4 regions of the Paenibacillus sp. cl6col genome follow, and region 3 is predicted to be linked to each of the others. Evidence: riboswitches for the same ligand, from Rfam matches in the RefSeq annotation. Region 3 holds a riboswitch; each other region holds the start of a gene.
What was found. A riboswitch is a leader RNA that binds a small molecule or an ion and turns the genes downstream of it on or off. The one in region 3 is predicted to bind thiamine pyrophosphate.
Positions count from the first base shown of each region.

Region 1: linked by a shared signal. The riboswitch ahead of BLS15_RS15100 (YkoF family thiamine/hydroxymethylpyrimidine-binding protein) and the one ahead of tenA (thiaminase II) in region 3 are both predicted to bind thiamine pyrophosphate.
Region 2: linked by a shared signal. The riboswitch ahead of BLS15_RS21915 (ECF transporter S component) and the one ahead of tenA (thiaminase II) in region 3 are both predicted to bind thiamine pyrophosphate.
Region 4: linked by a shared signal. The riboswitch ahead of BLS15_RS25670 (hypothetical protein) and the one ahead of tenA (thiaminase II) in region 3 are both predicted to bind thiamine pyrophosphate.

Region 1 covers NZ_FNAZ01000005.1:160,814-168,797, reverse strand. The annotation lists gene BLS15_RS15115 (ABC transporter permease) at 1-583, shown strand, start outside; tRNA gene BLS15_RS15110 (tRNA-Lys) at 907-982, shown strand; gene BLS15_RS15105 (sensor histidine kinase) at 1,007-1,282, shown strand; TPP riboswitch at 1,476-1,582, shown strand; gene BLS15_RS15100 (YkoF family thiamine/hydroxymethylpyrimidine-binding protein) at 1,728-2,321, shown strand; gene BLS15_RS15095 (ECF transporter S component) at 2,407-2,982, shown strand; gene BLS15_RS15090 (ABC transporter ATP-binding protein) at 2,984-4,861, shown strand; gene BLS15_RS15085 (energy-coupling factor transporter transmembrane component T family protein) at 4,812-5,633, shown strand; gene BLS15_RS15080 (hypothetical protein) at 5,721-6,008, shown strand; gene nrdR (transcriptional regulator NrdR) at 6,237-6,716, opposite strand; gene BLS15_RS15070 (alpha/beta-type small acid-soluble spore protein) at 6,844-7,065, shown strand; gene BLS15_RS15065 (lytic transglycosylase domain-containing protein) at 7,133-7,720, opposite strand; gene coaE (dephospho-CoA kinase) at 7,717-7,984, opposite strand, start outside.
Region 2 covers NZ_FNAZ01000009.1:144,676-152,659, reverse strand. The annotation lists gene BLS15_RS21925 (response regulator transcription factor) at 1-380, opposite strand, end outside; gene BLS15_RS21920 (MFS transporter) at 626-2,041, shown strand; TPP riboswitch at 2,259-2,372, shown strand; gene BLS15_RS21915 (ECF transporter S component) at 2,463-3,059, shown strand; gene BLS15_RS21910 (ABC transporter ATP-binding protein) at 3,124-4,707, shown strand; gene BLS15_RS21905 (energy-coupling factor transporter transmembrane component T family protein) at 4,704-5,492, shown strand; gene BLS15_RS21900 (DMT family transporter) at 5,725-6,660, opposite strand; gene BLS15_RS21895 (VOC family protein) at 6,841-7,215, shown strand; gene BLS15_RS21890 (ArsR/SmtB family transcription factor) at 7,259-7,603, opposite strand; gene BLS15_RS21885 (DUF1697 domain-containing protein) at 7,696-7,984, opposite strand, start outside.
Region 3 covers NZ_FNAZ01000001.1:748,090-756,073, forward strand. The annotation lists gene BLS15_RS03220 (ABC transporter permease) at 1-643, shown strand, start outside; gene BLS15_RS03225 (ABC transporter permease) at 640-1,497, shown strand; gene BLS15_RS03230 (ABC transporter ATP-binding protein) at 1,498-2,514, shown strand; gene BLS15_RS03235 (DeoR/GlpR family DNA-binding transcription regulator) at 2,498-3,283, shown strand; gene BLS15_RS03240 (histidinol phosphate phosphatase domain-containing protein) at 3,371-4,387, shown strand; gene BLS15_RS03245 (MerR family transcriptional regulator) at 4,476-5,402, opposite strand; TPP riboswitch at 5,603-5,705, shown strand; gene tenA (thiaminase II) at 5,834-6,535, shown strand; gene thiM (hydroxyethylthiazole kinase) at 6,532-7,377, shown strand; gene thiD (bifunctional hydroxymethylpyrimidine kinase/phosphomethylpyrimidine kinase) at 7,368-7,984, shown strand, end outside.
Region 4 covers NZ_FNAZ01000013.1:107,663-115,646, forward strand. The annotation lists gene BLS15_RS25655 (response regulator transcription factor) at 1-402, opposite strand, end outside; gene BLS15_RS25660 (stalk domain-containing protein) at 506-1,918, shown strand; gene BLS15_RS25665 (ZIP family metal transporter) at 2,007-2,741, opposite strand; TPP riboswitch at 3,078-3,191, shown strand; gene BLS15_RS25670 (hypothetical protein) at 3,388-3,588, shown strand; gene BLS15_RS25675 (ABC transporter substrate-binding protein) at 3,558-4,616, shown strand; gene BLS15_RS25680 (thiamine-binding protein) at 4,779-5,072, shown strand; gene BLS15_RS25685 (ABC transporter permease) at 5,069-5,836, shown strand; gene BLS15_RS25690 (ABC transporter ATP-binding protein) at 5,853-6,707, shown strand; gene BLS15_RS25695 (MDR family MFS transporter) at 6,974-7,984, shown strand, end outside.

The DNA.
Region 1 (7,984 bases), on a different contig from region 3:
TATCCCCGGCATTCTTGTCCAGACGGTCATCACGAGTGCCGTCGCCACTGGTGTCCAATTGCGTGAAGATATGGATAAGGGCGTATTCGACCGCTTCAAGTCCCTTCCGATCGCGCGTATTGCGCCTTTGGCGGGAGCCCTTCTGGCAGATACGATCCGCTTTGCCATTGCAACCGTACTCACCTTCGTGATGGGCTACTTAATGGGCTATCACCCAGCCGGAGGCCTAGGTTATGTCGCAATCGCCGGCTTGCTTGTCATTGCATGCTCCTGGGCAGTCAGCTGGATTTTTGCTTTCTTCGGCGTCATTGCTCGTACAGCAGCTAGCGTACAAGGGATTGCCATGATGGTGCTGTTCCCGCTCACCTTTCTCTCTAATGCGTACGTACCGGTCAATACGATGCCAGATTGGCTTCAATGGTTTGCTAATATAAACCCAATCACCCATTTAGTAAGTGCTGTTCGTGAGCTCGCCAATCAAGGCACGATCGGCATTGAATTTGGCCTCACTCTCCTGTGCGCTATGGTCATTGTAGCCATCTTTGCCCCACTCACCGTCCGCGCGTATATGCGCCGCACCTAAATTTCAAATAAGCAGCCCTCAACAATTTCGGTAACTGAAAAAACATCTTAACACCCAAATGTAAACATGTACGGTAAGGAGTAGAGAACTAAATCCCTGCTCCTTATCGCATGATACGGGAAATGGAAGTATTCCTAACAGAGTCATGCTACACCCTTAGCAGAGAAGGGAATATCCTTGAATATCCACGGATAACCCCCTTAATTCTATTTTACGAATCGCCTGTAGAGGTCTATACTTAAGGGGTGTTAAGGAACAAGGCATTTCACAACAGCTTCGTTCAATCGGGATGCAGCAATCCCCCTTGAACCCAGTTATCATACGGGTTCTTAGCTCAGTTGGTAGAGCAGTTGACTCTTAATCATCAGGTCGAGGGTTCGAACCCCTCAGAACCCACCAATTATGTGATCAAAACGGCAGAGAATGCCGTTTTTTTGTTGCATCCTCTTCATTTTTGAACGGCAAAAAGGTAACGTTATTCTATCAGTCGGAGACAATGGTATCGGCGTTCAGGAGCCGATCAAGGAACATATTTTCGAAGAATTCATCCGCGGCGATGGCCCGATTAAAGACAGTACAGGCTTAGGTCTCGCCATTTGCAAAAAAATCATAACGCTCCATGATGGCACGATTGAACTAACGCAGGATCAGTGTTACCATACCTTGTTTCAAATCACGTTGACTATTACGGAGGACTAGAGTTCCTTCATGATGTCGGGCATCACCTTCAGGCTTCGATACCACGGATCGTTTGCATGCCCGGATCTAGCCCATTGCAATATTAAGCTCCAGTTTGAAGTATTCCTTTTGGTGTTACACCCTTTACAAACGGATCATCCCGTGTATAATGAAAGCTGTCAAGCATATGAACGATGGAAACTGCATAGTGAATTTCGAACACTAGGGGTGCTGTAACAAGCTGAGAGACAGCGGCAACGCTGTTAACCCTTACAACCCGAACTAGATAATACTAGCGTGGGGAAGTGTAGTCGACTGATTGATATAAGCTGCGGCTTCGTCATGTTCGTCATTGCATGAAGCCATGTCATACCCTTGTATCCTCAAGCGTAACTGCACCGACTCACGGTGCAGTTTTTTTGTTGTCTGCTGACCACATATTGATTCGTCAGGGAGGATATAAGTTATGAGTCAGTTATCTTGCGGTACGAGCCGCATCGTTGGTTGTCGCTTTTCTATCTATCCGATGAGCGATCGCTTCGTTGACCTTATTTTGGGAGCGTTGCGAGACACAGACATGTCTAAGGTATGGTGCCATACCGATGATGTCAGCACCTGGGTTCGTGGGCGCAGTGAACACGTATTCGATGTCGTTCAGTCAATCTTTTTACATAGCGCGGCAAGTGGAGAACATGTTGTGCTGAATGCTACCTTCTCTGTTGGCTGTCCGGGCGACACACAAGGAGATGCCTTCATGAATACGGACGAAATTCGAATGAATGCGGAACGGTATCAAGCGATTCCTCTCAAGGTCGCTGCTCATTTTGCGCTCTACCCGCTCGGAACGGCAGATTACATGGATACGATCTATGAGATCATTGGCCTTGCTAAGGAAGAAGGCACTTTCGATGAGAGCGCTCATTATGCAAGCCGCTTAGAAGGAGATGCACAGCGAGTATTTACTACACTTAAGAACGCGTTTAATCGGGCGAGAAAATCAGACAAGTCCCATGTAGTGATGACAACTACGATGTCAGCCAACAGCCCTTCCACAAGGTAGCAGCTGAAGATAAAGAATTTCCAAAATGCAAATTACAAACCAAACGGACTCATCCGATCATCGTTCTAAGAAAAGAGGAATGTTCATGAATTCGCGAAACAGCCAATGGAAATTACGAGATATTGTCGTTCTCAGTTCATTATCTGTTGTGTTTGCCGTCATTTATCTGCTCTTCTTGCAATTAGGCAATGTGCTTGTTGGCTTTATGGGGCCGATGGGATATGAAGTCATCTTCGGCATTTGGTTTATCGTATCGATCATCGCTACCTATATTATCCGCAAGCCCGGGGCTGCCGTCATTTCTGAGACAGTCGCTGGACTGATTGAGGTATTAATCGGCAACGCCGTAGGGCCTATTTTGATTGTATCCGCCCTAATTCAAGGTTTGGGTGCCGAAGCCGTATTTGCCGCTACAAGATATCGGAATTATTCAACCAAAGTGCTTATGGAGGCTGGGGTGGGCTCCGCTGTATTCAGCTTCGCGTGGGGGTATTTCCGCAACGGTTATGCGGCCTACTCTGTTGGTCTCATCCTCGCGATGTTCGTCGTTCGCTGTATAAGTGGCGCACTCCTCTCGGGTCTGCTTGGCAAATGGATTGCGGACGCCTTGGCCAATACAGGAGTTCTTAGAAGCTTCCCAATTGCAAAGGGGCAGCGATAACATGGCAAGCCCAGCGCTTCTCATTCCCAATCACCCAGCACAATCGACCTTACAACGTGACGCCGAGCATGGAGCTCTTATTGCACTGGAAGCCACTGATCTGACACTCGCCTTCGAGACCGAAGGCAAGCCTGTCTTATCCAACATCAATGTCACCCTGCATGAGGGGGAAACCGTTCTGCTGTTGGGCCCAAGTGGCTGTGGCAAGAGCTCGCTAGCCTTTTGCCTTACCGGGCTATATCCACATGCAATAGACAGTCTAGTTGAAGGCAGTGTCCTCGTGTACGGCAAGCCAATCGAACAGTACGATTCCGGTGCAGCGGCCCAGCATATCGGAATTGTATTTCAAGATTTCGAAAGTCAGTTCTGTATGCTGCGTGTAGAAGAGGAAATAGCCTTTTGCCTAGAAAATCGGGATTGTCCTCGAACTGAGATGGAATCCATGATTCAAGAGGTATTAGAAAAGGTAGGATTGCTCGCATGGCGTCATGCGTATATTCACGAACTATCGGGAGGCATGAAGCAGAAGCTGGCTCTCGCCTGCGCTCTAGCCCTTCGCGTGCACATGCTTGTATTGGATGAGCCCACATCGAATCTCGATCCGTATACAAGACATCAATTTGCTGTACTCATTTCAGAACTGGCACGCAAGGAAGGGATGGCTCTGCTCATCATTGAGCACCAATTGGACGATTGGATCGGCATGGCGAATCGCCTGCTCGTGATGGATGAGGATGGAGCTCTCGTCTTTGACGGGCTTCCTGCCTCTTACTTCAAGCATCATGCAGCTGAAGCCAAGTCACGTGGTATCTGGCTCCCGCAAGCGCTGGAACTGCAGCAATTCATCCGTGAGCGGTTTAATCGCAGCAACAGTAGCGATGGCAACAACGATGACGATAGTAGCAATATTAGCGATTTCAGCAATTATGATGATCAGTTCGTTCGTCAGCGTCTCACAGCCGCGGACCCTGCACTCACAGACGAGGATCTCTTGAAGCTGCTGCTGTCGCTCCCTAAATTCGCACAGCAGGATGTGATGCGCATCCTAACATCAGCTCAATCGAACGGTTCCCCACGAAAACCTGAGGAAGTCTTGCAAGCGCACAACCTTGTCTATTGGCGTAAAGGGAGAGTAATCCTCGATCACGTGTCCCTTACTCTGCATTCAGGGGAATGGGTAGCACTTGTTGGTCCAAACGGAGCTGGGAAATCTACCCTCGCCTCCCTCTTATCTGGATTGACACAGCCGGATGAAGGTCAAATCATTCTGAATGGCATGCCTCTTCATCGATATGCAGAGCGGGAGCTGAGAGCCTTCATCGGATATGTATTCCAGAATCCAGAGCATCAGTTCATTACTGATACCGTGTTCGATGAACTTGCATTCGGGATGCGCTTGCAGCTTCTGAGCGAAGAAGAAGTACAGCAGCATGTTGGAGAAGCCTTGACACGCTTCCGCTTGAACAAGGTGGCCAATGCCAATCCCTTCTCCATCAGCCAAGGACAGAAGCGAAGACTTAGTGTCGCTTCCGTTCTTACCGACAGCCAACAGCTATTGTTATGCGATGAGCCGACATATGGACAAGACGCTTATACATCCAAGCAGCTGATGGACACCCTGCAAGCACGAACCCAAGCAGGCGCAACTGTCCTGATGATCACGCATGATATGGAGTGGGTTCAGACCTATGCCGACCGAATTATTGTGCTAGATGAAGGTTGCATACAGTTTGACGGCAGCCCTTCCAAGCTGTGGAAGGAGCACCCTGAGCTCGTGGAGAAGTGTCATCTACGTATGCCGATGAACTTCGCGGTGACATCTCGCTTACTTGTACAGACTACAGGTATCGAAGGAGGAGATCATCCTGATACTCCGTGATTGGAATCCAAGCATTAAGGGGCTTGCGATCATTATAGCGGTTATTATGCTGTCGTTGACATTCGATCCGGTTACACCGCTTGCAGCACTTGTCTACATCGTTCTATTTACATTCCTATTAGGGAACATATCATGGCGTAAATGGCTGCTTAGCTTCTGCCCCTTCCTCATTATGGGCATCGGCTACGTGTGGACGGCTCTCGTCTTCCCGCGTTCTGCCGATCCCGCTTCAAGTGCCATTCTATGGCAGTGGGGGTCGTTCATCATTACAGAGGCCACGTTCCAGCAGGCGGTATCACTCGGACTCAGAGTGCTTATCTTCTCCGCCTTGTCGCTCATCTTCATCTTGACGACAGATCCTGTTCGCTTCATGCTGAGCCTGATGCAGCAGTGCAAGCTGTCGCCCAAGTGGGCATACGGTATTCTGGCAGGCTATCGCTTCCTACCCTTCTTCAAGGAAGAACTGCGCATCATACAGGATGCCCACCGCATGCGAGGCATAGAACGGGAGCGTGGCTGGAAGAGCAAGCTGCGGGCATGGAAGCGTCATGCAATTCCACTGCTTGCTTCAGCTATCCGCAAGTCGGAGCGTGTAGCTGCCGCCATGATATCGAAGGGATTCACAGGCCGACGTGGAAGAGCTTATTATGTGAAGCTTCGAGTTACATGGAAGGATTGGGCCTTACTCTTCCTTCTGCTAGGCGGAATCGCGTTATGCTACTACGTATCCTGGAAACTTGGGTTCGTACAATGGTATCAAGGACAATTGTGACACATTATGACACCCTTTTCGTACATCATGCATAACATATCTAAGCACATTGTATGTTCCGCTATTATGCGAAAAGGAGGTCTTTCTATGCCTAAAAAAATCACGCCTAAGAAGATCACGTCTAAGACGTTATCCCCCCATTACTCCAAAAGTGTAAAGTTCTTGAAAAAATTCGTAAAGATAAAGGCCAAAAACGGTAACATATATACAGGCACCATCGTGAAAGTAGATAAAAAGAGAGTGTACTTAAAGGTCAACTCCGTAAAGCATGCGGGAAAAGTACACACTTCATTTTTCCCTTTCATCTTGCCGTTGGTGCTCTTCGATCTCCTTGCTATCGTGCTGCTTGATACCCGTAGACGAATTATTTTTTAACGACCTATTCTCCCTCAAATGTTTGAGGGAGTTTTTATTTGCACGACAAACTCACGAACAATTCGAGATAACGCTCCAGCTCCTCAAAACGGGGAAAATGCCCGCTACGATGGAAAGTCGTCTGCAATGTAGATCTGCAGTTATTTATAACCCACACTACAATTGATTGATCGACAAAATACAAAGAACCCCTCAAGCAGATTACTGCTTAAGAGGTTCTCATTTGAATTATTTATCTGAGTGTTCGCCAAGGGCGTTCTTCGACAGAAGATGATTCAGTTCCTTCATAAACATGCTGATATCCTTGAACTGACGATAGACCGATGCGAACCGCACATAAGCAACTTCATCTACTGGATAGAGCTGCTCCATGACGAAATCACCGATGACACGGCTGTCTACCTCCGCATAGGCGGTATCGCGCAGCTGCTTCTCGACCTCCGAAGCAATCATCTCCAGCCGTTCCACAGATACGGGACGCTTCTCACAGGCACGAATAAGTCCGCGCAGCATCTTATCCCTACTGAACTCTTCCCTGCTTCCATCCTTCTTAATAACGATGAGCGGAGTCTCCTCCACCATCTCGAATGTAGTAAAGCGTCTGCTGCACAGCTCGCACTCCCGCCTGCGGCGAATAGACTTATTGTCGTTCGCTGGACGAGAATCAAGTACCTTTGTTCCTAAGTGGTCACAATAAGGACACTTCATTTTCGTTCCTCCGTTCTACTCTTGATGTTATCACAATTCACTTTTTAAAAAGTTACCAGTGGTTACCTGTAATGATCTTTGAAAGAATGCACACAATACAATTACCAACCGCAAGGAGGTGAATCAAATGAGCCAAAACAATCGTTCCAGCAACAACTTGGTCGTACCTCAAGCGACAGCAGCTCTTGAACAAATGAAGTTCGAGATCGCACAAGAGTTGGGCATTGCCATCCCATCTGACGGATACTATGGCAACATGGCAACTCGTGACACGGGTTCTATCGGGGGTTACATCACGAAGCGCCTTGTCCAAATCGCTGAACAATCTCTTGCAGGTCAATACAAATAATGACGGAAGAAGCGTCGGACATCATGCGCGATAACGGTATCGGCTTGTCCGATGCTTCTTCTTCATTCTACTTCATTTTCGGATAGATGTTTTTATACTTATCATAATAATGGATAACACGCTGTACGTACAACTTTGTTTCCCCATATGGAATTTGCTGCTTGGCTGTGTCATAGCTGCCGTCCCATACTTTGTTGCGAATCCATTTGTTCACATTGCCGGGACCCGCGTTGTAAGCAGCGATCGCCGCGATCCAATTCTCATTGAATTGCTTATGCAACGATTTCAGATACCATGTGCCAATAAGAATATTGGGGTCGGCCGTATTTTTCAACTCGTCTAAAGACCAACGATTATTCATCTTCAGCTGCTCCATCGCCCATGTAGCCGTTTCCGGCATCAGCTGCATGACTCCAATCGCTCCCTTGCGAGATTCGCGCCCCGCTTGGAAGTTCGTCTCCACTCGAATGATAGCAGCCACAAGCAGAGGATCTACATCATATTGAGCTGCATATTTGCGGATCTCGTCTTCATATGCAATCGGGTACATCCATCTCCCCAGCCATTGCGACTGAACGAACAGCAAGAACAGCATGCCCAAAAACAACAGCAATAGCACTCTCTTTTTGCGGAGCATTTTCATCATACGATTCATGGCAAGCCTTTCTCCGACCAGAAATGGTCGAGCTGCTTGATCGTATCTTCCAACGAACCGCTATTGTCGATAATAATGTCCGCCAGCTCTCGCTTTTTCTCCATACTCCACTGAGCATTCAGCCTCTGTTCAGCTTCGCGCTCGCTCCAACCGTCCCGTTCCATTAGACGCTGTAATTGAACACTTTTTGGAACATACACTACCAATATCGAATCGAACATCTCGCTTAGACCTGACTCATACAGGAGCGGAATATCAACGACA
Region 2 (7,984 bases), on a different contig from region 3:
TGGATATCCCCAAATAGATATTGTGCCTGCATCTTCAGCAGCTTCTTCGCCCTCGCCAGCAAAACCCGAGGATCGAACGGCTTCCGCATATACTCATCCGCTCCAGAATCAAGAGCTGTCAGCTCATCTTCATGCTCTCCCTTGGCCGTTAGCATGAGCACCTTTAACTTCGAATTCGATTTGATTTCTCGACACAACTCAATCCCGCTCATCTGCGGCATCATCCAATCGAGCACTGCCAAGTCCAGCGGCTGGTTGTAATAGATCTCAAGCGCTTGATGCCCGTTCTCTGCCGTAAAAGTTCGAAAGCCCTCTTTATCAAAATAAGCCGCTAAAATTTTCAACATATGCGGCTCATCGTCTGCAATAAGTACATTCATTTACTTTGTATCTCCTTATTCTTACCCTTGTCTGTCTTGCATTGAGTGCAGTCTATATTATTGCATTTTTAATTGAATAAGGAAAATCCCACTGCTATACTGGAAGCAACAATAATTGGGAGGCGTTAAGATGAAGTGCGTAACATCAATTGGGGCAGGTAATAATCGGGGATAACGCATAACACCCCTGTAAACTGCGCAATTCCCCTTTAGCAAGAGAAAGGGGATTCCTATTCGTGGAACAAATGAACAATGACAACCGCATCGAGGCGGCAGAACAAGAACAACCCGTATATGCCTTTCCCAATGTGAAGAAATCGATCGCGTGGTTAAGCTTTTTAGCATTTTTCAGTGTGTTGAATGAGACTGTGTTCAACGTATCCTTGCCCGACATCGCACACGATTTTAGTATCACTCCGGCCATTGCGAATTGGATCAACACATGCTTCATGATTACCTTCGCGCTCGGTTCCATCATTTATGGCACCCTGTCATCCCAATACGGCATTAAGAAGCCGCTGCTCATCGGTGTGCTCATCTATGGTAGTGGCTCGTTGCTCGGTTTCTTCGCCCATGACTACTTGTCGGCTGTATTGGCAGCCAGATTGATACAAGGTGCCGGGGCTTCGGCTGTGCCCGGACTCATCATGGTTATGGTCACTCGCTACGTTGGAGAACAGCATCGAGGCAAGGCGTTTGGCATGATTGGCTCTATGGTAGCGCTTGGTGAAGGGATTGGCCCAGCTGTAGGCGGTGTACTGGCAGATTATGTGCATTGGTCCTACCTGTTTGTCATTCCGGTAATGACAATAGTCAGTCTCCCCTTCTTCTTGACCGCACTGCCGCAGGAGCCTTCTCGCAATGGGAGAACAGATATCATCGGCATTGCCTTCTTGTCAGCAGGCATTATTCTATTTACCTTGTTTACTACGACATATGTCTGGTTCTATCTGGTCTGCAGTATGATTCTCGTTCTTGGGTTTGCTTTGCATATCCGCCGTATTCGCGAACCGTTTATTGCTCCGTCCCTGTTCGCTAATCGCCCATATGTACTTGGCACGCTTGCTGGTTCCATTTTGCTAGGAACGGTAGCTGGATTTATTTCCATGGTTCCTTACTTCATGCGGGATGTACATCAACTTTCGACCGCTGTTATCGGCAGCGCGATCATTTTCCCAGGGTCACTCAGCGTTATTCTGTTCGGCATACTCGGTGGAACTCTCGTTGATAAGAGAGGAACTTCATTTGTATTTGTCGCTGGAATAGGTCTTGTCACATTCAGTTTCGTCACGCTCCTTGCGTGGGGGAATGATTCTCCATGGCTGATGACGTTCGCCCTCGTGCTCGTGTTCGGAGGGTTGTCATTCATCAAGACAGTTATATCTGCATCCGTTGCAGAATCGCTAGCACCTGACCAAGCAGGAGAAGGAATGAGCATGCTCAGCTTTGCATGCTTTATGGCTGAAGGCATCGGCATCGCTGTAGTCGGCGGTCTGCTTACACATAGTTGGCTGTTGACTTCACTGACACCTACCGTTGCCAAGGAAGCTTCATTTGCCTTATACAGTGGCCTGATTATTCTGCTCATAGCAGTTCTTGCATGCGGAGGGATCGTATACAGCTTGTCATTGAGACGACATTCTACAACTTCACACGATTAACAATTCATGAGGATCAGGACTTCTTCCTGATCCTCATTTTGTTCTATTCTCTCTTCAAATCTCCTAACACGCTCCTTATCTCCTTATTCCTCTCTTCGATGTTGTCTAGCGAACGATTACAATCATTGGCTTCTATCCCTATCCTATTTTTATGTTTTTTGTAAACATTTCGTTGTCAACCTATCATGAATATTGTATGATATGAGCAATTGCATAGTCATACAAATTCGGGGGCTTGAGGAATCAGGCTGAGATTGTAGATGAGTATACCGCTACTGACCGTTAATCTGATCTGGATAATGCCAGCGTAGAGAATCTGTATTTGTCGTGTGATCATGCTCTGCTGTGATCTAGGACTCTTCTACCGTCTGGTTGCCAGACGGTTTTTTTGTATGCTAGCTATACAACAAAGGAGAGGGTTATGTTGCCAGAACAACAGAGAAGCAACAAATTAAAGTTTACGGATATTCTCATTACCGTGATGATCGGGGTCGTATTTGGTGTGATCTTCAAAATGTGGGAGAGCGTCTACAGTCTCGCAAAGCCGTTGTTCCCACAAGCAGGACAATTAACATATGGCATGTGGTTTATGGCTGGCCCATTCGCGTACCTAGTCATTCGCAAGCCCGGCGTCTGCTTCCTTGCAAGTCTTGCTGCCGCTAATTTATCGGCTATTCTTGGCTCTGCTTGGGGACTAGAGACGATTGTGTATGGCTGTGTACAAGGTCTGGCGGCAGAATTGGCATTCGCCTTGACTGGATACCGCAAGCACAGCATCGTCATCGCAGGCATCGCTGGCATTCTGTCCGCAGTCGGCTCATTCATTATCGATCTCGGTTACGGATATGCAGATTACGAGACATGGGTGCTCGTCTTGAAGTACGGACTTCGTGTCATTAGTGCGTTCATCTTCGCTGGCGTATTTGCCGGCTTGCTCGTTCGTGCATTGGAAGTGACAGGGGTAACCAAATCCATACGTCCTGTGTCCAAAGAAGATTACGCGGTACTTAATCAATAGCACGCATAATATGAATAGATAGAATTTGTGCGTACGCCACAAATTCGGAATAAGGTGGTTACACATGCAACAGGAATCTCATGCGAATTCGTCTGCATTTGTTGACCGCTTGCGCCTAACATTTCCAGGAGAGGATTCCTTGCTGTTCAAGGACCTCTCCTTCCACATTTCTACCGGTGAGAAGGTACTGCTCCTCGGGCCAAGCGGTTGCGGCAAATCAACATTGCTGCATGTATTAAGCGGAATTATGCCCCACTCTATCGAAGTGCCGATGAAATACGATCAGATTAAGCTTCCTTCAAGCTGGGGCTTCGTATTCCAAGATCCGGACAGCCAGTTCTGCATGCCATATGTAGATGAAGAGCTCGCCTTTGTACTGGAAAATCTCTCGATCCCCTATGATCAAATGCCAGCATGCATGACAGGCATACTTGAAAGAGTGGGATTGCAGTTCAACAATCTGCATACAGAAATCCATACGCTATCCCAAGGAATGAAGCAGCGGCTCGCGCTTGCGTCCGTCCTGCTGCTAGAACCAGAGGTGTTGTTCCTCGATGAGCCTACAGCGCTTCTTGATCCAGAAGGAACGAAGCAAGTCTGGGACACCGTGAAACAAGCTGCCGATTCCTCCACCATTCTAATCGTGGAGCACAAAATCGAGCATGTTATCGACATTATCAATCGTGTGGTGCTATTCGACAGCACTGGACAAATCATTGCGGACGACGAGCCGAAAAATGTATTTCTACATCATAAAGATAAGCTCATTGAATATGGTATTTGGTATCCCGGTGTATGGCAGGACTACAGTTATTCAGAAGCCTACCAAGCCATAACGCAGCAACGAACGGCGAACGGATATCAACAGCCTCATTGCAAGCAGGACGGCGGGCTCACCTACACGCGTCTGCAAGCCGTGCAGCCACTGCTCTCTTTGCGTGATTTTAGCGGATACTATGAAGAAATTCGTCGCATATCCGTCCCGAGCGTAGATATTTATCCGGGGGAATGGATTACGATTATCGGAGAGAACGGCGCTGGCAAGAGCACACTATTGTTGTCTCTTATGCAAATTCTGCGTACTACAGGCATGTATCTTATTGAGGGTCAAGAGCTGCCAGCACAGGCTCGCAAGCGATGGTTCCCACGATTCAGAAATACGGGAAAGCAGCCTCCAGCCGAACTCGCCTTCGTATTTCAGAATCCTGAGATGCAGTTTCTAACGGATTCGATCTATGATGAGCTTGCTTATGAACCTAGGCAGAACAACTGGGATGAATCGGACATTGCACATAGAGTGGAACAAGTCATGGAATCATTCGATCTGAATATCGGACGGGATCGGCATCCGTATCATTTGTCACTTGGTCAGAAACGCAGATTAAGTGTCGCCACAGCGATGATGCGTAAGCGTCCAATCCTGCTCCTGGATGAGCCAACCTTCGGGCAAGACGCTAAAAATACATTTGCTGTATTGGAAAAGTTGAACCGGCTTCGGACAGAAGGAACCGCCATAGTCATGGTGACACATGACATGAATATCGTGGATCGTTTTGCAGATCGGATATGGCATGTTGACAAAGGCCAACTGATCGAAGTAGAAGCTTCCCCACGTGGACAGACAATGCGGGAGGTGCAGATGAAATGAAGCTGCTCGCTCCCAAATCTGAAACATGGCTTCATCAGGTTAACCCTGCGCTCAAGCTTCTCGTCTTTCTCGCCTTGCTCATTATTGCGCTGCTAACCCGAGAGCTTGATTTTGCATGTTATCAGCTAATCTTCTACACACTGCTGTTGTTTCTATGCAGCGGCCACTCTACGAAGAAGCTGCTGTTCGTGACAACACCGTTCCTTCTCCTGTTCGTCTCGACAGCATCCACGATGATCTTGTTCGGCAAGGGGGAGCATGAATGGTGGTCATGGGGAATAATCCGCATCACCGAGGAGAGCTTCTACCGCGGACTTGTCATCGGAGTGAAAACACTCTGCTTCGGCATGCTTGGCATCACATTCGCCTTCACGACGAAGCCAATATTGTTATTCTATGCGCTGATGCAGCAATTCCGGCTTCCGCCGCAATATGCGTATAGCTTCATCGCCTCCTTGCGGCTGCTCCCTGCGATCTGGGAGGATTACCGAGTTCGCACGCATGCCCTGCAAATCCGCGGCGTTCAATACAGCAAGGGATTAAAAGGGATATATGAGCGTCTACGCATGTACGCCCTGCCACTGCTCGCACAGAGCATTCGCCGTGCGCAGCGAGTCGCTGTCGCAATGGAGGCGAAGCGGTTCCAGATGGGCCAATCACGTACCTACTATTATATTACACGCTGCCATCGGCGCGATGTATGGTTCACTCTGCTTATGGCTGGATTAATTACGCTCGCCTATATGGCCGCACTGCACTTCCCGTTCACCGGCCCGACCGTCTAATTGGCTTCAGATACAATCTGATAGGTAATTTAATTTTTATCATCAAAGAAACTCTCCCAGATCTAATAAGGAGAGTTTCTTCTCTTTCTTCTCTTTCTTCTCTAGCAGGGAGATAAGATTCTCCAATAGTCTTGTTGAACGCTGTCCAAGCTGGCTGATCGCAATCCTTCAGAGTGTTGCATATTCATTATCTACCTTCGATTTACGGTATATGACCACGTCTCATCTTCTATCACTTCACCGATTGACCGATGATTGATGTTCTAGTTCTTCGTCTCGGCTGAATGGTTGCCAGGCATACACCTGCCAGCACGAAGACAAGACCCACAGCAATCGACCACGTCATGCTGTCGCCGTACAGCCATACGGACAATAGTGAGGTTACGATTGGCGTCAAGTTCAAGTATATGCTCGCCTTGCTCGCACCGATTTGCTGCACGCCAAGGTTGAAAATAATATAACCAATAAGTGTACCGCATACGACCATATACGCCATCTCCGTCCAACCTTGCAGAGACATATCGGGAACTTTACCCCAACCCCCTTCAAATAGCGAACTGACTCCCAGAAACAGAGAACCTAACAAGGTCATTACTGTAGTCGTGAACAAGGGAGAGACATCATGCACTACCTTTTTCCCAACAAGACTATATATGACCCCGCACATTAATGCTGCCAGAAACAATAAATCTCCTTCGTTGAAGGACAAGCTAGCTAATCGGTGCCATGAGCCCTTCGTAATTACGATAACCACACCGATGAAGGACAGCACAAGGCTAATCCCAAACTTGCCGCTCCATCGTTCCTTGAAGAATAACATCGCACCAAGCGATACGAACAGCGGCATCGTCGCAATGATGAGTGAACCGTTAATTGCAGACGTATAATGCAGCGCCATAAAGAACAACGCATTGTATCCGAAAATTCCCGTAAGCGATACAATGAGAAGCCCCTTCCAATTATCCCTCCATGCACGGATATTCCACTCTGATCGCATCGTGAGCAGCACCGCTAAGATCATCCCTGCCAATGCAAATCGAATCGTTGCGGCTACGAGTGGAGGAATCTCGGTAATGACATGAGCTGCTGTAGAAAATGATCCACCCCAAAATAACGGCACGAGCAGCATAAGCACATAAATGCTTCGGTTAGACTTTTGATTACTCATGATAATTGTTCACCCTTTAATTAGATAATATGTTTAAACATTTAAACATATTTAGCAAAAAAATAAGCACTTCTTGCACAGAAACACTTTACCCATTGGATCTTACATCTTGATCCTATATAATAGGATTAGGAAATTGAAACTGTGTTCCACAGAATGGAACAACAAAGGAGGTTACTCATGTCCCACATCTTTCTTGGTCTTGACCATATCCAGTTAGCCGCCCCCGTCGAATGTGAATCCGTAGCACGGAAATTCTATCACGAATTATTGGGCTGGGCAGAGATTCCGAAGCCCGAAGCTCTTCAGCAGCGTGGAGGTGTATGGTTCCAATGCGGAAATCACCAAGTCCATATCGGCGTGCAGCAAGACTTCATTCCTGCGACAAAAGCTCATCCCGCCTTCGTTATTACCAATCTTGAATCCTTACAGTCCCATCTCCTGCAGCATCATATTGAAGTGACCGACGACTCCGCCCGGATAGAAGAAGATGTAATTCGCTTCTATGTAAACGATCCATTTGGAAATCGACTTGAATTCATGGAGTACCTGTAACACGATACGCATTCTTCTATCCGAACCAATATGCCTTCATTGGTTATACTCCCGCTTCAATGGACAGCATCAACTCTTTAATCGTCGTCATAAATCCCCCTGCACGCAAGGAATACAGCTTCTCATTCGCCTGCTTGTCGAACGTGATGAGCCCGGCTTGTCTTAAGATTTTCAGATGGTGCGAGACAGCCGGTCTCGATATCTCCATATGTTCGGTGATTTGGTTCACATTCAGAGCGCTATGTTCAAGCAGGAGTATAATGATCTGCTGCCGATTCGTGTCTCCAAGCGCTTGAAAGATGGGTGTCGCCTGCTGGAACTTCTCCAGCACCTGCTCTTTGTTACTGCTGCAATCATATTGTCCGTGCTCAGTCGCGATGATTCTCACCTCGTATGTTTATATGTTTAAACATTACATATTATGATGTGAAAATACCCATTTTGTCAATAGAGTAAATCTCCATCGCACGAACCAATAGATTAATCATTTCCATTGCCATTCTCACGCTGCAGGAAATCATCAAGTTCACCCGCAAGCGCCGCAAGTTTCGTCATGGTATTCCAATTCCGTGTCGTTACATTCGATCCTAACTTTTGAAAATTATTTGCCAGCTTCGAATCTAGGACACTCTGGCGATACAAACAATATATCTCACGGCCTTGTATCTGGAATTCATCAACTTCTTGCATACCCTTAGACAATATACTGGCGGTGTCAGGCGAAGGCTCGTCCTTGCACATTGTAATCTGAATACCCTCTCCTTCCTTC
Region 3 (7,984 bases):
CCTGCTGTCCAGCCTTATCGGCATCATTGCCGCCGTATTTGCAACGTATGCCCTTACCCGTTTTCCGAAGCGCGTACAAGAGCGGCTGCTTGTCATTACGAACCTGACATCGAACTTCGCAGGCATCCCGCTCGCCTTCGCCTTCATTGTCCTGCTTGGCAACAGCGGACTGTTCACGCTGCTGTTCCGCCAATTCGGCATTGATATGACGGCATCATTCAATCTGTATTCATGGTCGGGATTGACCGTTATTTATGTGTACTTCCAGCTTCCGCTGGCCATTATGCTGCTCTATCCGATGTACCATGCGATTCAAGACAACTGGAAGGAAGCCGCTTCCCTGCTGGGCGCATCACCGTTTCAATTTTGGAAGCGTATCGGTCTGCCTGTACTTCTGCCGGGAATCGCGGGCACATTCAGTATTTTGTTCGCGAATGCCATGGGTGCATATGCATCAGCTTATGCCCTGACAGGAAGCAACTATAACCTTGTACCTGTACGTATCGGCGCACTCGTCTCGGGAGACATCTTCGCTCGTCCCGAGCTCGGCAGCGCCTTGGGCGTACTGCTCGGCTTGACGCTGCTTGCAGCCATGCTCGTCAATGAATGGCTAACGCGCAAAGTTCGGAGGGATCTGCGATGAAACGATTGGCTCATTCTCTGCCAACGCTCGCCTTTGCAGCGGTATTGCTCTATTTGTTCATTCCGGTCATCGCTACCATGCTCTATTCCTTGGCGACATCATGGAATCAAACCATTCTACCCGAAGGCTTAACATTGAAATGGTTCGGAGAGCTGTTCCAGGATACACGCTTCATGCAGGCATTCGGTCGTTCCCTGCTGCTCAGCAGCGTCGCTACCGTAACAGCGGTAATCGTTATCGTGCCGGCTACGTTCGCGATTTCCTTGTACGCACCGAAGCTGGAGCGCTGGGTTCAAACGCTCGTCATGCTTACCTATGCCGTTCCTGGCGTTATTATGGCTGTCGGCTTGATTCGCGCCTACTCTGGCAAAGGCTTCTCCATGATTATCATCGTCTTCGGTGCCTATGTCATCGGCATGCTGCCGTTCATGTACCAAGGGACGCGCAACAGCTTGCGCGCTGTTCAGGCAGGATCATTGATGGAAGCTGCCGAGTTACTGGGGGCCAGCCGCATGAAAGCATTCCTGCGCGTGATTGTTCCGAACATTATGCCGGGCATTCTTGTATCTGCACTCCTCTCCTTCTCGATTCTATTCGGAGAGTTCGTGCTCATTAATATTCTCGTCGGAGGACGCTTCGAGACCATGCAGCTCTTCCTGTATGCACAGCTGAACAAGAGCGGCCATATCGCGAGCGCCATTACCGTAACCTACTTCATTCTGATGGCCATATTGAGCGCGTGGATCGTGAAGCTGACGGGCCGCACTTCCAAGCCAGTCGCAGAGCCTGAAGAAGACATCGTGAGCAGCAGCATTCCGACTACCCAAGCAACAATGAGCAGGGAGGCTTCTTAAATGAGCTACGTACAGATGAATCAAGTAATCAAGACGTTCCATAAACAAAAGGTGCTGAACAGCATTGATCTTCATATACAAAAAGGCGAACTGGTGACACTCCTCGGCCCAAGCGGCTGCGGCAAAAGCACATTGCTTCGCATCCTGTCTGGACTGACTCCGCTCGACGGCGGAACGATTCACATCGATGGTAAAGATGTGACAGGGATCGAACCGAAGGATCGGGAGATCGGCATGGTGTTCCAGTCCTATGCGCTGTTCCCCAATATGACGGTAACCGACAATATTGCCTTCGGCTTGACGATGAAGAAGATGCCGCGTGATGCGATTCGCCAGGCAGTTGGCGAAATGATTGAGCTCACCGGGCTTCAAGGCAAGGAGAAGTCTTTCCCCCGTGAGCTCTCTGGTGGGCAGCAGCAGCGTGTCGCACTTGCCCGCTCGCTTGTTACGAAACCAAAGGTATTGCTGCTGGACGAACCGCTTAGTGCGCTTGACGCGCAAATTCGTAAAAACCTGCAGCAGCAGCTGCGTTCCATTCAACGTGAATTGAACATGACAACAGTACTAGTTACGCATGACCAAGAAGAAGCGATGTCCGTCAGTGATCACATATACATCATGAATGCAGGCAATATCGCGCAGCATGGCTCACCGCAGGAGATTTATATGCAGCCAAGCAGCGAGTTCGTCGCAAGATTCATTGGCAGCTATAACGTATGGAACGCCGAAGCCTTAGGGCAAATCGTACCAGACTACACGCTTGCAGACAGCAAGCTGTATGCCATTCGGCCAGAGACGTTCTGCGAGCAGCCGCTCGTTGGCGGCATGGCCGTAACAGGAACGGTACGCAATGTGACCATGCTTGGCAACATTACGCGTATGGAACTAACGGTTCAGGGTCAGCATGTCGTCGTCGATCAGATTCATCGCAATTCCGATTGGGTGAGCGTCGGCTCTACCACGACGGTATACCTCCATCCGAAGGACGTGATTCCGCTTCATGATGCTACTGCCTGAAGAACGTAGACAGCATATTTTAGAACAGCTGAATCGACATGGCAAAATTCAAGTTGCTTCCCTCGCCAGCGTATTAACGGTTACGCCCGAAACCATTCGCAGGGATCTCGACGAGTTGGAAGCGAAGCAGATGCTTAAGCGCGTGTACGGAGGCGCAGTTGCGTATTCGCATATGAAGATTGAACCTCATTTTGATAAAAAACGAAGCATCAAGCAGTCGGCAAAGAAAGCAATCGGGGAAGCTGCGGCCGCGCTCATTCAAGATGGAGATACAATCGTGGTCGATGTAGGCACGACGACTGTTGAGCTTGTTCGCGCCATACGCGGTGTCGTCGGCGTTACGATCGTGACGAATTCTATTCCTGCTGCCGAACTGCTCATGGAACGGCTGGAAGCCAAACGATTTGACGGCAAAGTCATTGTACTCGGGGGAGTTACGCATCCAGAGCAGAAATCGATTGCAGGCGCCCTAACCTGTGAACTGCTTACACGCTTCCACTTCGATAAGGCATTCATCTCCTGTGCAGGAATGACACCAGCGGGAATCAGTGATTACGACATGGAAGAATCGATCTGCTCCACCTTAATGATTGAGCAGTCCGAGCAGGCATATGTGCTTGGAGATTGTACCAAGCTCGGGGAGACACAGCTGTGCCGCATCTGTGACATGAGCAAGGTCACCGCCATCATATGCGATGCACCAATGCCGGATAAATGGAAGCGCAGCGGATTGCAAGTAGGTTGGATTACGCCGGCTTGCGAGCCATAAGAACATAGCGAAGTTATATGTCGAAGTAACACATCACTTCATACATCACGAATGAGCCACTATGACATAGGATGGGATGCGATCATTATGCTGTATTATGTAGACTACCATATGCATTTGGAGGAAGGCCCCTATTCGTTCCGCTGGCTTGATCGTACGAATCAAGCATTCGACCACTTCCATCCACTTGCTGAACCACGCCATTCCCGTGCATGGCTCGAAGCGAGTTATGCGCGTATGCATACAAGACTGCAGCGAGGAGCTTATGACGAATCATGGCTCGATCTCTATTTGCAAGAAGCGCTGCGCAAAGGACTGCGGGAGGTCGGAATCGTAGATCATCTCTATCGGTTTCTAGAGACGCTCCCCTACTTCGAACGTCACCTCGATATCGGAGACTCCCCGCTAGGCCGCCTTCAGCATACATGGCTGCATCAAGTATGCACCGAGCGGATTGAGGATTTCGCAGCTGCCATTCAGACCGCAAAGCCCAGATGGGCCGAGCAGGGAGTCGAGCTACGTCTTGGATTAGAAGCGGATTATTTTGCAGGTGGAGAGAAGGAGTTGGAATCTTTCATTGCGATGGCGGATTGGGACTATGTGATCGGGTCGATTCACTATGTGGATGGATGGGGATTCGATAATCCCGAGACTCAGTTCCGCTTCGATCAGGTTGATCTGCGTGAACTGTACGGGCACTTTTTCGATGATGTCGAACGAATGATTAACAGCGGTCTGTTCGATATTGCCGCCCATTTGGACAATTTGAAAGTATTTAATTATCGCCCAGCTGAGGAGCTGCATCTCCCGTACTACGAGCGAATCGCACAAGCATTAAAACGGACAAATACAGCTACAGAGGTAAATGCAGGACTGTTCTACCGCTACCCGGTCAAGGAGATGTGTCCGAGTTCCTCCTTTATCGATGTTCTGCTTCGACATGATGTCCCCTTTACCCTGTCATCGGATTCTCACTTTCCAGACGACGTCGGCAAATACGTGGCGGACAATACCCTTATGCTTCAGCAGCGCGGTCTAGCCGAAATTGCCACATTCCATCAACGCAAACGCATCATGCGACCGCTCGCAACTTCGACTTCTTAATAAAGAAAACGCAAAGCGAGCTGCCCTCTCTCCTATCCCATGAAAAGCAATTCCCGGCGCAACGACTGCACCGGGGATTTCATGTATATTATTTTATTTTCTTTCGAACCGGTTCGAATAGCTGCAGCCAATAAGCGTTGCTGCTTCCTGCCGGGCTGTCATTTCGTATATGCTCCTCCAAGCAGAATCTTGCCTCCGAATCAGGCTCGTAGTCTGGATGCTCGTTCAATTTCTCCATCAATAATTGCCACGATCCCGTAATATCATCTGTACTCTCCATCATGGCATACACCCCGCCGGAGAACCTAGCCTCCGCCAAATGACTTGGTATATCGATATTTTCTGGAATGGAGGCATATGCACAATAACCGTAAACGTTCGATTCAACGTCAGGGAGTGGTTCTTCATTTTTTCCAAATAGCCGTGCCGTTCCTTGCAGTTCAGCTTGCACGAGCCAGTCCGCTAATGATTCGATCGCTTCTTCTTCTGGTGATGCGCTTACGACAACATGGCAAGCCATTCTCATTGGTGGAAGGGTTACGAATTTGATCGATGCTGGAGAATAACTCCACTGATTACTCATCGGCATTGTCACCTCATGTTTCATATTTGAATGTAGGAACGGTTCATGACATAATTGCAGCAGCAATTGAGCCGTAATCGGTTCATTGAGGTACTTGTGCAACTGCTCCAACCATTTCTTCAATGTTAGTTCCTTCGATATGCACTCATTCTTGTGCTCAATCATCTCGTGTGCATACTGAGTCATTACCTGATGTGCGGTTCGGAACGTCATATCCGCCAGCACCACTTTAATCTCTTTAATCCCAATATCAAACCCTCTTAACAAAGCAGTTATACGGATTGCAAGCACAGTCTGTTCATCATACATCCTCCAGCCAGAACTGGTATCGCGCTGACTTGCAAACAACCCCTGCGACTCCCAGTGGCGCAGGGTACGGCTCGTCACACCGATTTCCTGCGATAATTTATCGATTCCTATCATGTTGCCCATCACTATCATCAACCTCTGTCACTTGACGTATCATAAGGCGCCTTATGAGGTTATTGTATCAGTTGTCGCAGCGTCAATTACAATACGAAACTTCGCTCCAAGCACTAACAAATTATCGTTTTGACCGAATGGTTGAGAAAACTAACGTTTTACAATTATCTCCATCAATGCTAAAGTAGTTCGTAAGATGAATATGACGTGAAATCCACTAGGGGAGCCGCATAGGCGGCTGAGACAAGAATTCTTGGACCCTTTGAACCTGATCCGGGTAATACCGGCGGAGGGAAGTGGAGCCGGCCTCATGGTCTTTTTGTATGGACATGATGAAGCCGCTCCATTTCGGGGCGGCTTTTTTTGGCTGCCGCGAAGTGCTCCTTGACCAGATTTCAGCATGCATTCATCATCTATCCAATCATTCGGAGGTGCTGTTCATGCTTACATTTACGGAGGAACTGAGACACGAAGCAGAGCCGATATACGATGCCATTATGGATCATCCATTCGTTCGGGGAATTGCTGAAGGTACTGTCAAGAAAGAACAGTTGATTCACTACGTAAAGCAGGATTTTGAATATTTGAATGCCTTTATTCGGATTTACGGCATTGCGATTTCCAAATGTAACAGCCGAGAGACAATGGCTCTTTTCAACGAGCAAATCTCGTTTGTGCTGAATAGCGAGATACACCCCCATCATAATTTTTGTAACGTGGCAGGCGTAACGTTCGAAGAACTGCAAGGCTACCCGATCGCCCCTTCTGCGAGCCATTATGTGTCCCATATGCTTACCGTGGCCCACGAAGGAACCCTAGAAGATATTATTGCGGCTTTGCTGCCGTGCCCATGGACATATACGGAGATCGGACAACGTCTGCTAAAAGAAGTGAATCCAGATGAGACCCATCCGTTCTATGAGTGGATTCATTTCTATGGAGACCTCGGCGGCGGAGTTACGGACAAAATGCGCCGAATGCTGGATGAATGGGCAGAATCGCTGTCGCAAGCACGCAAGCAGCAGCTGAAGAAGCATTTTCTGACTAGCTGCCAGCTGGAATATATGTTTTGGGACATGGCTTATCAAGTAGAAGACTGGCCGGTACGCTTGGCGGAGAAGACAGAGGTGAAACAAGGATGATCGATATGCAGTTCTTCCCCCAACGTATTAAGGAACGGCGCCCCCTCATCCACAATATGACGAATATCGTCGTCGCCAACTTTACCGCTAACGGTCTGCTAGCCATTGGCGCCTCCCCTGTGATGGCTTCAGCCAAAGAAGAGGTAGCAGACATGGCCAAGGCAGCAGATGCGCTCGTATTGAACCTCGGCACGCTCGATACAGACATGATAGAAGCTATGCTAATCGCAGGGCGGTCGGCGAATGTACATGGCATTCCGGTTATTCTCGATCCAGTAGGCGCAGGCGCAACGCCGTATCGGACGAAGGTGTCCGTGAAGATGCTCAAGGAATTGCGTGTCTCGATCGTGCGCGGCAATGCCGCGGAAATTGCTCAGCTGATGGGTGAAGCTGGCGAGATCAAGGGCGTGGATTGCATGGAGTCTGAAAGCTCCCTTCGTTCCCCTGAGGAGTTGTTCGATCTTGCTGCACGGGCAGCTGACCGTTTCGGCACCATCGTTGCCATTTCGGGCAAAGAGGATGTCATTACAGACGGCACAACCGGCTACGTTATTGCGGGCGGTCATCCGATATTAACGAGCATAACGGGAAGCGGGTGCCTGCTGACATCGGTCATCGGCGCATTTGCTGCGGTAGAATCTGATTTATTGCTGGCAGGAGCCGCAGCGATGTCTTATTATGGGGGCGCAGCAGCCCATGCCTATCGAACAGCGGGCCACCGAGGTCCTGGCAGCTTCCAAACTGCATTTCTTGATGCCTTGGCTGAGATCGACCTATTCGATACGGCGGCATCAACAATCACCCCTCGCCAAGCCTCCGCTAGAAGAAAGGTATGGCTATGATGGTCGCACGAGCATTGACGATTGCCGGTTCCGATAGCGGTGGCGGCGCCGGCATTCAAGCCGACATCAAGACCTTCCAAGAGCTGAACGTATTCGGCATGTCAGCGATTACGGCTGTGACGGTACAGAACACGCTTGGTGTTCACGGCGTATACCCGCTATCTCATGAAGCCGTTGCTGAACAGATAAATGCCGTCGTAGAAGATATTGGGGTTGATGCTGTCAAAACAGGGATGCTGTTCAGCGCAGGCATTATTGAGACAGTAGCGAATCGCCTTGAAGCATTCGGTTTGAACAACGTTGTCGTCGACCCAGTCACGATAGCCAAGGGAGGCGCAGAGCTGCTGCAGCAAGATGCCATAGAGGCGATGAAGAATCGCCTGCTGCCGCTTGCGCTGATTGTCACGCCGAACATCCCAGAAGCAGAAGCGCTTGCAGGAATGAAGATTGTCACCCTGCAAGATCGGTGCAAGGCTGCGATAAGAATTGCTGATTACGGCGCCAAAATGGTCATCATCAAGGGAGGCCACGACATGACGACCGAGCTGGCTGTTGACCTGTTCTATGACGGAGCCCACTTCACACTGCTGGAAGACCGCAGAATCAT
Region 4 (7,984 bases), on a different contig from region 3:
AATTGCCTGCATCCGGGCGACGAGTTCTCGCGGGCTGAACGGTTTGCACAAGTAATCGTCGGCTCCACGTTCCAAACCCCGGATTTTGTCCTCTTCCTCGATTTTAGCCGTAAGCATGACGATAGGCGCGCTGCTGATTTTGCGTATTTCCCAGCATGCCGTAGTACCATCCATGAAAGGCATCATAATATCCAGAATGATGAAAGATGGAGCCTTAGTTTTCACCAGTTCAACAGCTCGCTGCCCATCGCTCGCGGCAAGCACTCGGCAGTTCAGTGCCCCAAAGTATTCCTGCAAAAACGAGACGAGCGAAGCATCATCGTCCGCAATCAGAATAGGACCTTCAAGCTGCAGCTTATCCATCGGAACATTCACCTCCACGGCTATCATTTTATCAGACATGATGCTCTCGTGTTCTTTATATGATCTTTACAATTCTCCGTTACATTGGTCAAGAGCCCCGTCTTACGTTGGCTCAAAACCTTTTCAGAGAGGCGATGAGTGAATGATGGTAAACAAAATGATAAAACCTGTACTTTTTGTCGGAATGGTACTTTCCGTTATTCAACCGGCCATTATTTTGGCTGCTGATAACAATTTGGCTTCGATCTCGGCTTCAGGAAACAACACCATTGCGGCAATCCGCCCCTTTGACGGCGAGATTATCAATAACTCACTGGCCGTAAGTCCCGACGAGCAAACTGCGGTTGTCTCGGATAGTCGTCAGCCATGGATTCGAGTCTATGATCTTGCCAAAGGAACTTTGCGTAAGGAGATCCGCGGCTTTGTCACACCAAGAAACATTATGTTCATTAACGGCGGTTTGCAGTTTGTCGTTTCGGATAGCACACTGGGCACCCTGCGATTTTACAACACGGAAGACCTGGCATTGAAGGATGAGGTTGCAGTGGGTCAAGGCGCATTTGGAACTGATGTCACCGCGGACGGAAATACCATGTATGTCAACAATGAAGCCAAAAGTACAGTAACGGTTGTTGATATCGGGCAGCATAAGACGACCGCTGTCATTCCGGGATTCTCCCAACCTCGTCAAGGGATAAAAGTATCTCCCGACGGTCGTTATGTGTTTGTTACTAACTTCAAGGGAGACAAGGTATCGGTTGTGGATGTCAAAACCAATGCAATCGTCCATGAGATCCACGGATTCTCGAAGATTCGAGCGATTTCAATATCCGCCGATGGCTCTACCATGTATGCGGCAAACAGCGGGCGTAATAGTATTGCCATAGTGGACATCTCACAAGGCAAAATCATTGGCGAGGTAAAGGTTGGGCGCGATCCTTACGGCGCATCCCTTTCTCCTGATGGAAAGATCCTTTTTGCCAGCAACAAGCTGGATAACTCCATTAATATAATCAGCACCTCCGACAACAGCAGCATCGGGATCATTAAAGGATTTTCAGAGCCCCGGCAAGCGATCAGCTTCAGCAAGGATGGAAACTTTGCTTATGTCCTTAATCGCGATCTCTCTATTTCTCGAGTGGATGTGAAGGCTGGTATGATTCTCGATACTGTAAGCGATAAAGATGACATTTATTATGATGTCAAGGTCAATGTTAAAGGTAATCCGATTCAAAGTGAAGAGTATCCTTATTATAAATCCAAAGCCGACATCATTTATGTTCCTGTACGTTTCGTTTCAGAGGGTTTGGGTGCAACAGTGGAATGGAACAATGACTCTCAGACCATTCAAATCAACTTCAACGGCAAAATCAATTCAGTTAACGTGGGAGGTAAAACCGCGTTGGCAGGTGATCAACAGATCCAACTCGATGGTCCGGTTGAAAAAAACGGGGAACGCACCTTTGTTCCGTTAAGCTTTATTTCGAAAGTCATGGGAGCCAGCGTAAAGTGGGATAATCCAAGCAGAACAGCAAATATTACGCCGGTTAAGTAATGATATAAAACGCTGCCTAGTCCATTGGTAGCCCTTGCATGAGCTTGATTGATGAACATGTTCTATTAAACGATTGAAGCATCATTGTTTAGAACCAGTCTGTCAATCCAATCATCGTAATAAGGCCAAGAATGAAGGAGACGGTGGCCGACCGCTGATGTCCGTCTCCATGACTTTCAGGAATCAGTTCTTTATACACAATGAACATCATTGCCCCTGCTGCAAAGGACAGCCCATATGGAACCAGATTGCTCACATAAGAGCTAAGTGTGTATCCGAGCATGCTGGTGACAATCTCAACGACGCCTGTTAAGGTAGCGATGCCAAGCGCTTTCCAGCGATTGATGTTCTGATTGACGAGGAATAAGGCGACGAGGAAGCCCTCTGGTGCATTCTGCAATCCAATGGAAAACGCGATTAACGGCCCAAGTGTATCATTGCTGCTCGCATAACTGACGCCGACAGACAAGCCTTCCGGCAAATTATGAAGGGTGATGGCCGCAATGATAAGGAATGATTTCTGTTCGATATTGATGCGAATTCGTTGATTCGGATTCTCCAAATCCATATGAGGCAGGGAATGCTCCAGCCACAGCAGCACGAAGCAGCCAAGCAGCAGGCCGAATGCAATCACGAACACATTAGAGCTGGCAAGCGCTTCGGGGATAAGATTGAACATTGAAGCTGTTGTCATGATCCCTGCTGTATAGGCGAGAAGGATATCCCTCATACGGTGAGACATGCTCCTCATGAACAAGATCGGGATGGCCCCGATGCCTGTGGATAAGGCGGAAATGGTGCTGCCGATTAACGCTTCTGTCATACTACTCTTCATCCCCTTGCTCGAATCCGGTATTCGAATTGAATTGATATTTGGTGATCGTATCATACAGACATCCTCTACGCCAAGAAATCAATGAGGTAATTATTTGAGTTAAAATGGAATATTGTCCCTTGTTTCACATGGAACTTTTTTCGACAGGAATCTAGTGAATATGAGCAATCTGCTGTCATAAAGCATACGAATAACGAAGTTGATGGGAGATATAAGCATTGCCTCAATGATCAGCGGACACTTTGCAATTTCTGTTTGTCACTGGACTTTCTGATGGATGAGGACTATAATTACCCGTGTAATATGGTAGCTTCGATAACTGCATATGCACGCTAGGGGTGCTGGAATTTGGCCGGCTGAGATTGTATCCCATTAAGATACCGACCCTTACACCTGATCTGGGTAATGCCAGCGTAGGAAAGACGTTGAACCGCGTCATTATTGTTATAATTAGGTTGCTTGCTTATTCGTCATGCTCTGCATGAATGTGCGCTGCTTTGGGCAGAATGGACATAATTGCTGTACGGATGAACGAATGCCGGATGACCTTATTGACGTGATTCATCGTATGATGCACATTCGCATATACGCGTAGAACGGCACACAAAGCGTCCCAGAGGGGGCGCTTTTTTTTGTGGATCTGAATCGTGTTGCAGGACGGCGGGACGGGAACTTGCTCATCCACACATATACGATCGAGCGGATCGTCCAACTGGTGAACGCGGCAGGCGTTATCGAAGCACTTTCTAATTTCATGATCGGCTCTCCACTAGTGAGGGAAGGAAGAGAAGGGGGATTCATCATATGCAACGGACACGCTTTACACGAGGGTTGATGCTGGCGCTCGTTATCATGATGACATTTGCGCTCGCTGCTTGCGGCGGCAAGGGTCAAGAAGCAGGACAAGGGAGCCAGGCAGAGGGGAACACGACTCAGGAGCAAGGAACGGATAAGTCGAAGGAGAAACGCGACATTAAGCTTGTGCTTGATTGGACGCCGAATACGAACCATACTGGCTTGTATGTCGCTAAGGAGAAGGGCTACTATGAGGAAGAAGGTCTGAATGTTGAGATATTGCAGCCGAGTACTGGCGCATCAGAGGCGATGATCGCATCGGGAGAAGCGCAATTCGGTGTTAGTGTTCAGGAAAGTATTACGATGGCTCGACAACAAAATGTTCCGATCGTGTCGATTGGTGCGATCATTCAGCATAATACATCAGGCTTTGCCGCGCCGAAGGACAAGAACATCAAGTCACCTAAGGACTTTGAAGGCAAAACGTATGGCGGCTGGGGCTCTCCGGTTGAGGAGATGATTATCCGCACGATTATGGAAAAGGACGGCGGCGACTATAGCAAGCTGAAGAGCGTCAACATGGGCAATGCCGATTACTTTACAGCCGTGAAGAAGGATATTGATTTCGCGTGGATCTTTTACGCTTGGACAGGTATTGAAGCAGAGCTTCGTGGTGAGCCGATTGATATGCTGTATGTCAATCAATATGCGAAGGAACTCGACTATTATACGCCGGTTCTTTCGACAAGCGAGAAGCTGATCAAGGAAGATCCTGAATTGATTAAGGCATTCATGCGTGCTACGTCCAAGGGCTATCAATATGCGATTGACAATCCAGAAGATGCAGCCAACCTGCTGCTTAAAGCTGTGCCGGATTTGAACAAAGATCTGGTTATCGCAAGCCAGAAATGGCTGAGTCCGAAGTATAAGGACGATGCACCTCGCTGGGGCGAGCAAAAGCGTGACGTATGGGCAAATTACATGAATTGGCTCGTGGGGAACAAATTAATGGATAAGAGCATTGATGTAGACAAGGCGTTTACGAATGACTTCTTGCCAGCTTCATAAGCCTATACGGTTATAGGAATAGGCAATGGGCGCATATGCGCCCTTTTGCTGTATATCGTTACCTGTGTATATCGTTACATGATATCGATACGAGATAATCGTCACCAAGACCGTTACAAGTTGATCATTACATGAGGATTGAGAAAGAGGAGGAGAAGCAAGATGGCGAACAGTTTAGTAAGCATTCAGATCGTTCCGAAGACGAAAAATGGGGAAGACGTAATTCCCTATGTAGATCGTGCAATCGAAGTCATTCAAGCATCGGGTGTGAAATATCAGGTAAATCCACTGGAGACAACGATGGAAGGCGAACTTAGCGAACTCTTCCGTATTATTGAGGATATGAACAAGGCCATGATTGAGATGGGAAGCAGCAATGTGTTGTCGCAAGTGAAGATTGTGTATAAGCCATCTGGCATTACGATGGATGAATTGACAGTGAAGTACCGGCCATGAGTGGACGTCGAATCGCGAAGATCGGCCCCCCGATCATTGCATTTATTATATTCCTCGCCATATGGCAGGCAGGAGTAATGTTGTCAGGCATTGAGAAATGGATGCTGCCCAGTCCGCTCGATATTGCACAAGAGGCTGTAAGCAATGGGGGCGGTCTGCTTATGCACACATGGGCTTCTGTTCAGTTGACGCTCATTGGCTTCTGTGTAGGCACGGCTGTTGGCTTGCTGCTGGCTTGTGCGCTTCATCCGATGCCGTGGCTGAAGCGGGCGATCTATCCGCTTGTCATAGTCAGTCAGAATATCCCGACGATTGCGCTGCTTCCGCTGCTTATGATCTGGTTCGGCTTCGGTCTCATGCCGAAGATTGTCACCATTACGCTGGTATGCTTCTTCCCCGTATGCGTGGCTACCCTGGATGGTCTTGCCCAGACAGACCGCACGATGATGAATTATATGCGTATGGCAGGCGCAAGCCGGTCGCAGCTGTTCTGGAAGCTGGAGCTGCCCCATGCACTTCCATCTGTCTTCTCAGGCTTGAAAATAGCAGGGACGTATAGCGTGATGAGTGCGATTATTTCCGAGTGGCTCGGGACGGACAAAGGGATCGGCTACTACATGGTACTGCAAAAAGCAGCCTATCGCACGGATCGCATGTTCGTGGCAATCGCAGTTGTCATTCTATTGAGCTTGGCCATGTTCGGCCTCGTATGTGCATTGGAACGGCTGCTCATTCATTGGCGCCGTGACAATAAACAGGGGTGAAGGGGGAGCGTTAAAGATGATCACAACAAACGAACAACAGCCAGTTGCCCAGCGAGATGCTGATCATGTGCATCAGCATGAGGCAGTACAGAAGCAGGCCGCTCTTGAGCTGCGTGATGTCAGCATGTCATTTGACGGTCGAGCGGGACGGCTTCATGTGCTCGATCAAGTATCCATTACGGTGCAAGCAGGAGAGTTCGTCTCAATTATTGGCCCATCCGGATCGGGGAAGAGCACACTGTTCCATCTCATTGGCGGTCTGCTTCGTCCATCAGAAGGGGATATTCTCGTCCATGGGCAGAACGTGGTTGGTCAGACAGGCCATATCAGCTATATGCCGCAGCAGCCCGCGTTGTTCCCATGGAGAACGGTGGAGGACAATGTTATCCTCGCTCCAGAAATTGCAGGCAAGCCGAAGAAGGAGGCGCGGGAGGAAGCGCGCCGCTGGCTAAGCAATGTTGGATTGACGGGTTATGAACGCTCGTATCCGCATGAGCTGTCCGGTGGCATGCAGCAGCGTGTCGCCTTCCTACGCGCAATGATGAGCCCCCATGAGCTGATGCTGCTTGATGAGCCGTTCAGTGCACTTGATGCGCTAACACGCAGTGATATGCAGCGCTGGCTCATTGACCTGTGGGAACGCAATCGCCGCTCGGTGCTGTTCATTACCCACAGCATTGAGGAAGCGCTGCTGCTGTCAGATACGATATATGTACTATCCAACCGCCCCGCGCAAGTGTTAGAGCGAGTTACTGTTCCGTTCGCGCGGCCGCGAACGGAAGCGCTGGCTTCTGAGGCCGAGTTCGTCCGCATGAAGCGCGAACTGTCCGATCTGCTGCGTAGTATACAATCTTCATCTCCTATACGTTGAAGCGTGAAGCTGTCTCTTAATAAGAGGCAGCTTTTTTTGGGGAGAATATAGAGATGAGATGCAGCCCTTTCTAATCCCTTATTGTCTATCCATTTCAAATCTTATATATGTATCCTGCCCGCTGCCTGGAATGACCCGCTGTTCATTTTCTGGTGGAAAAAGTTAGAGGCAAAGATTATAATTAAATCTCGTTAGACATGGATAGCCGCAACTCTGTGCATTGCTGTATAGAGATGACGGTGTGTCCTGAGGAGGAATGAATTCAAATGATTACGAAAGAAAGCAATCTGCGGATGGTCGTTGCCGGCCTGCTGCTTGGTATCCTGATGGCAGCCATGGACAATACGATTGTTGCAACGGCGATGCCAACGATTGTAGGCGAGATGGGCGGCTTCAATTTGTACGTGTGGGTGACGTCAGCCTACATGGTAGCGACAATGGCAGGGATGCCGATTTTCGGAAAGCTGTCCGACATGTATGGCCGCAAGCGGTTCTATGTGTTTGGTTTGCTCGTCTTCTTGGTCGGCAGTGCGCTGTGCGGAACAGCGGACAGCATGATTCAGCTTGCAATTTACCGCGCGATTCAAGGGATTGGCGGCGGTGCCGTCATGCCGATCGCGTTTACGATTATTTTCGATGTGTTCCCGCCTGAGAAGCGGGGCAAGATGACGGGGTTATTTGGTGCGGTGTTCGGAGTATCGAGTGTGGCGGGCCCTCTGCTTGGCGCATACATTACCCAGTATATCGGTTGGGAGTGGGTATTCTACATCAACTTGCCGCTTGGCCTTATCTCCCTATGGTTCATTATGCAGTTCTATAAGGAGAAGACTACGAACAAGAAGCAGCGCATTGACTGGGGCGGAGCCATTACGCTCGTCGTTGCAATCGTCAGCTTTATGTTCGCGCTTGAGCTTGGAGGCAAAGAGTACGCTTGGGATTCAACAGTTATTATAAGTCTATTTGCGATATTCCTTGTGTTCTTGATCGCCTTCTTGATCATTGAGACACGGGTGCAGGAACCGATTATTTCGTTCAATCTGTTCAAGCGCCGCTTGTTTGCGGCAAGCCAGGGTGTCGGCTTCTTCTACGGGGTGTCGTTCGTGATTGCTACCGTATATATCCCGCTGTTTGTCCAATGGGTATATGGAGGCTCGGCAACAGATAGTGGTCTCGTCTTGACACCGATGATGATCGGTTCCGTTGTGACGAGTTCGATTGCCGGTATTATGGTTGCGAAGCGCAGCTACCGCAGTTTGATGATCGTATCCGGTATTTTC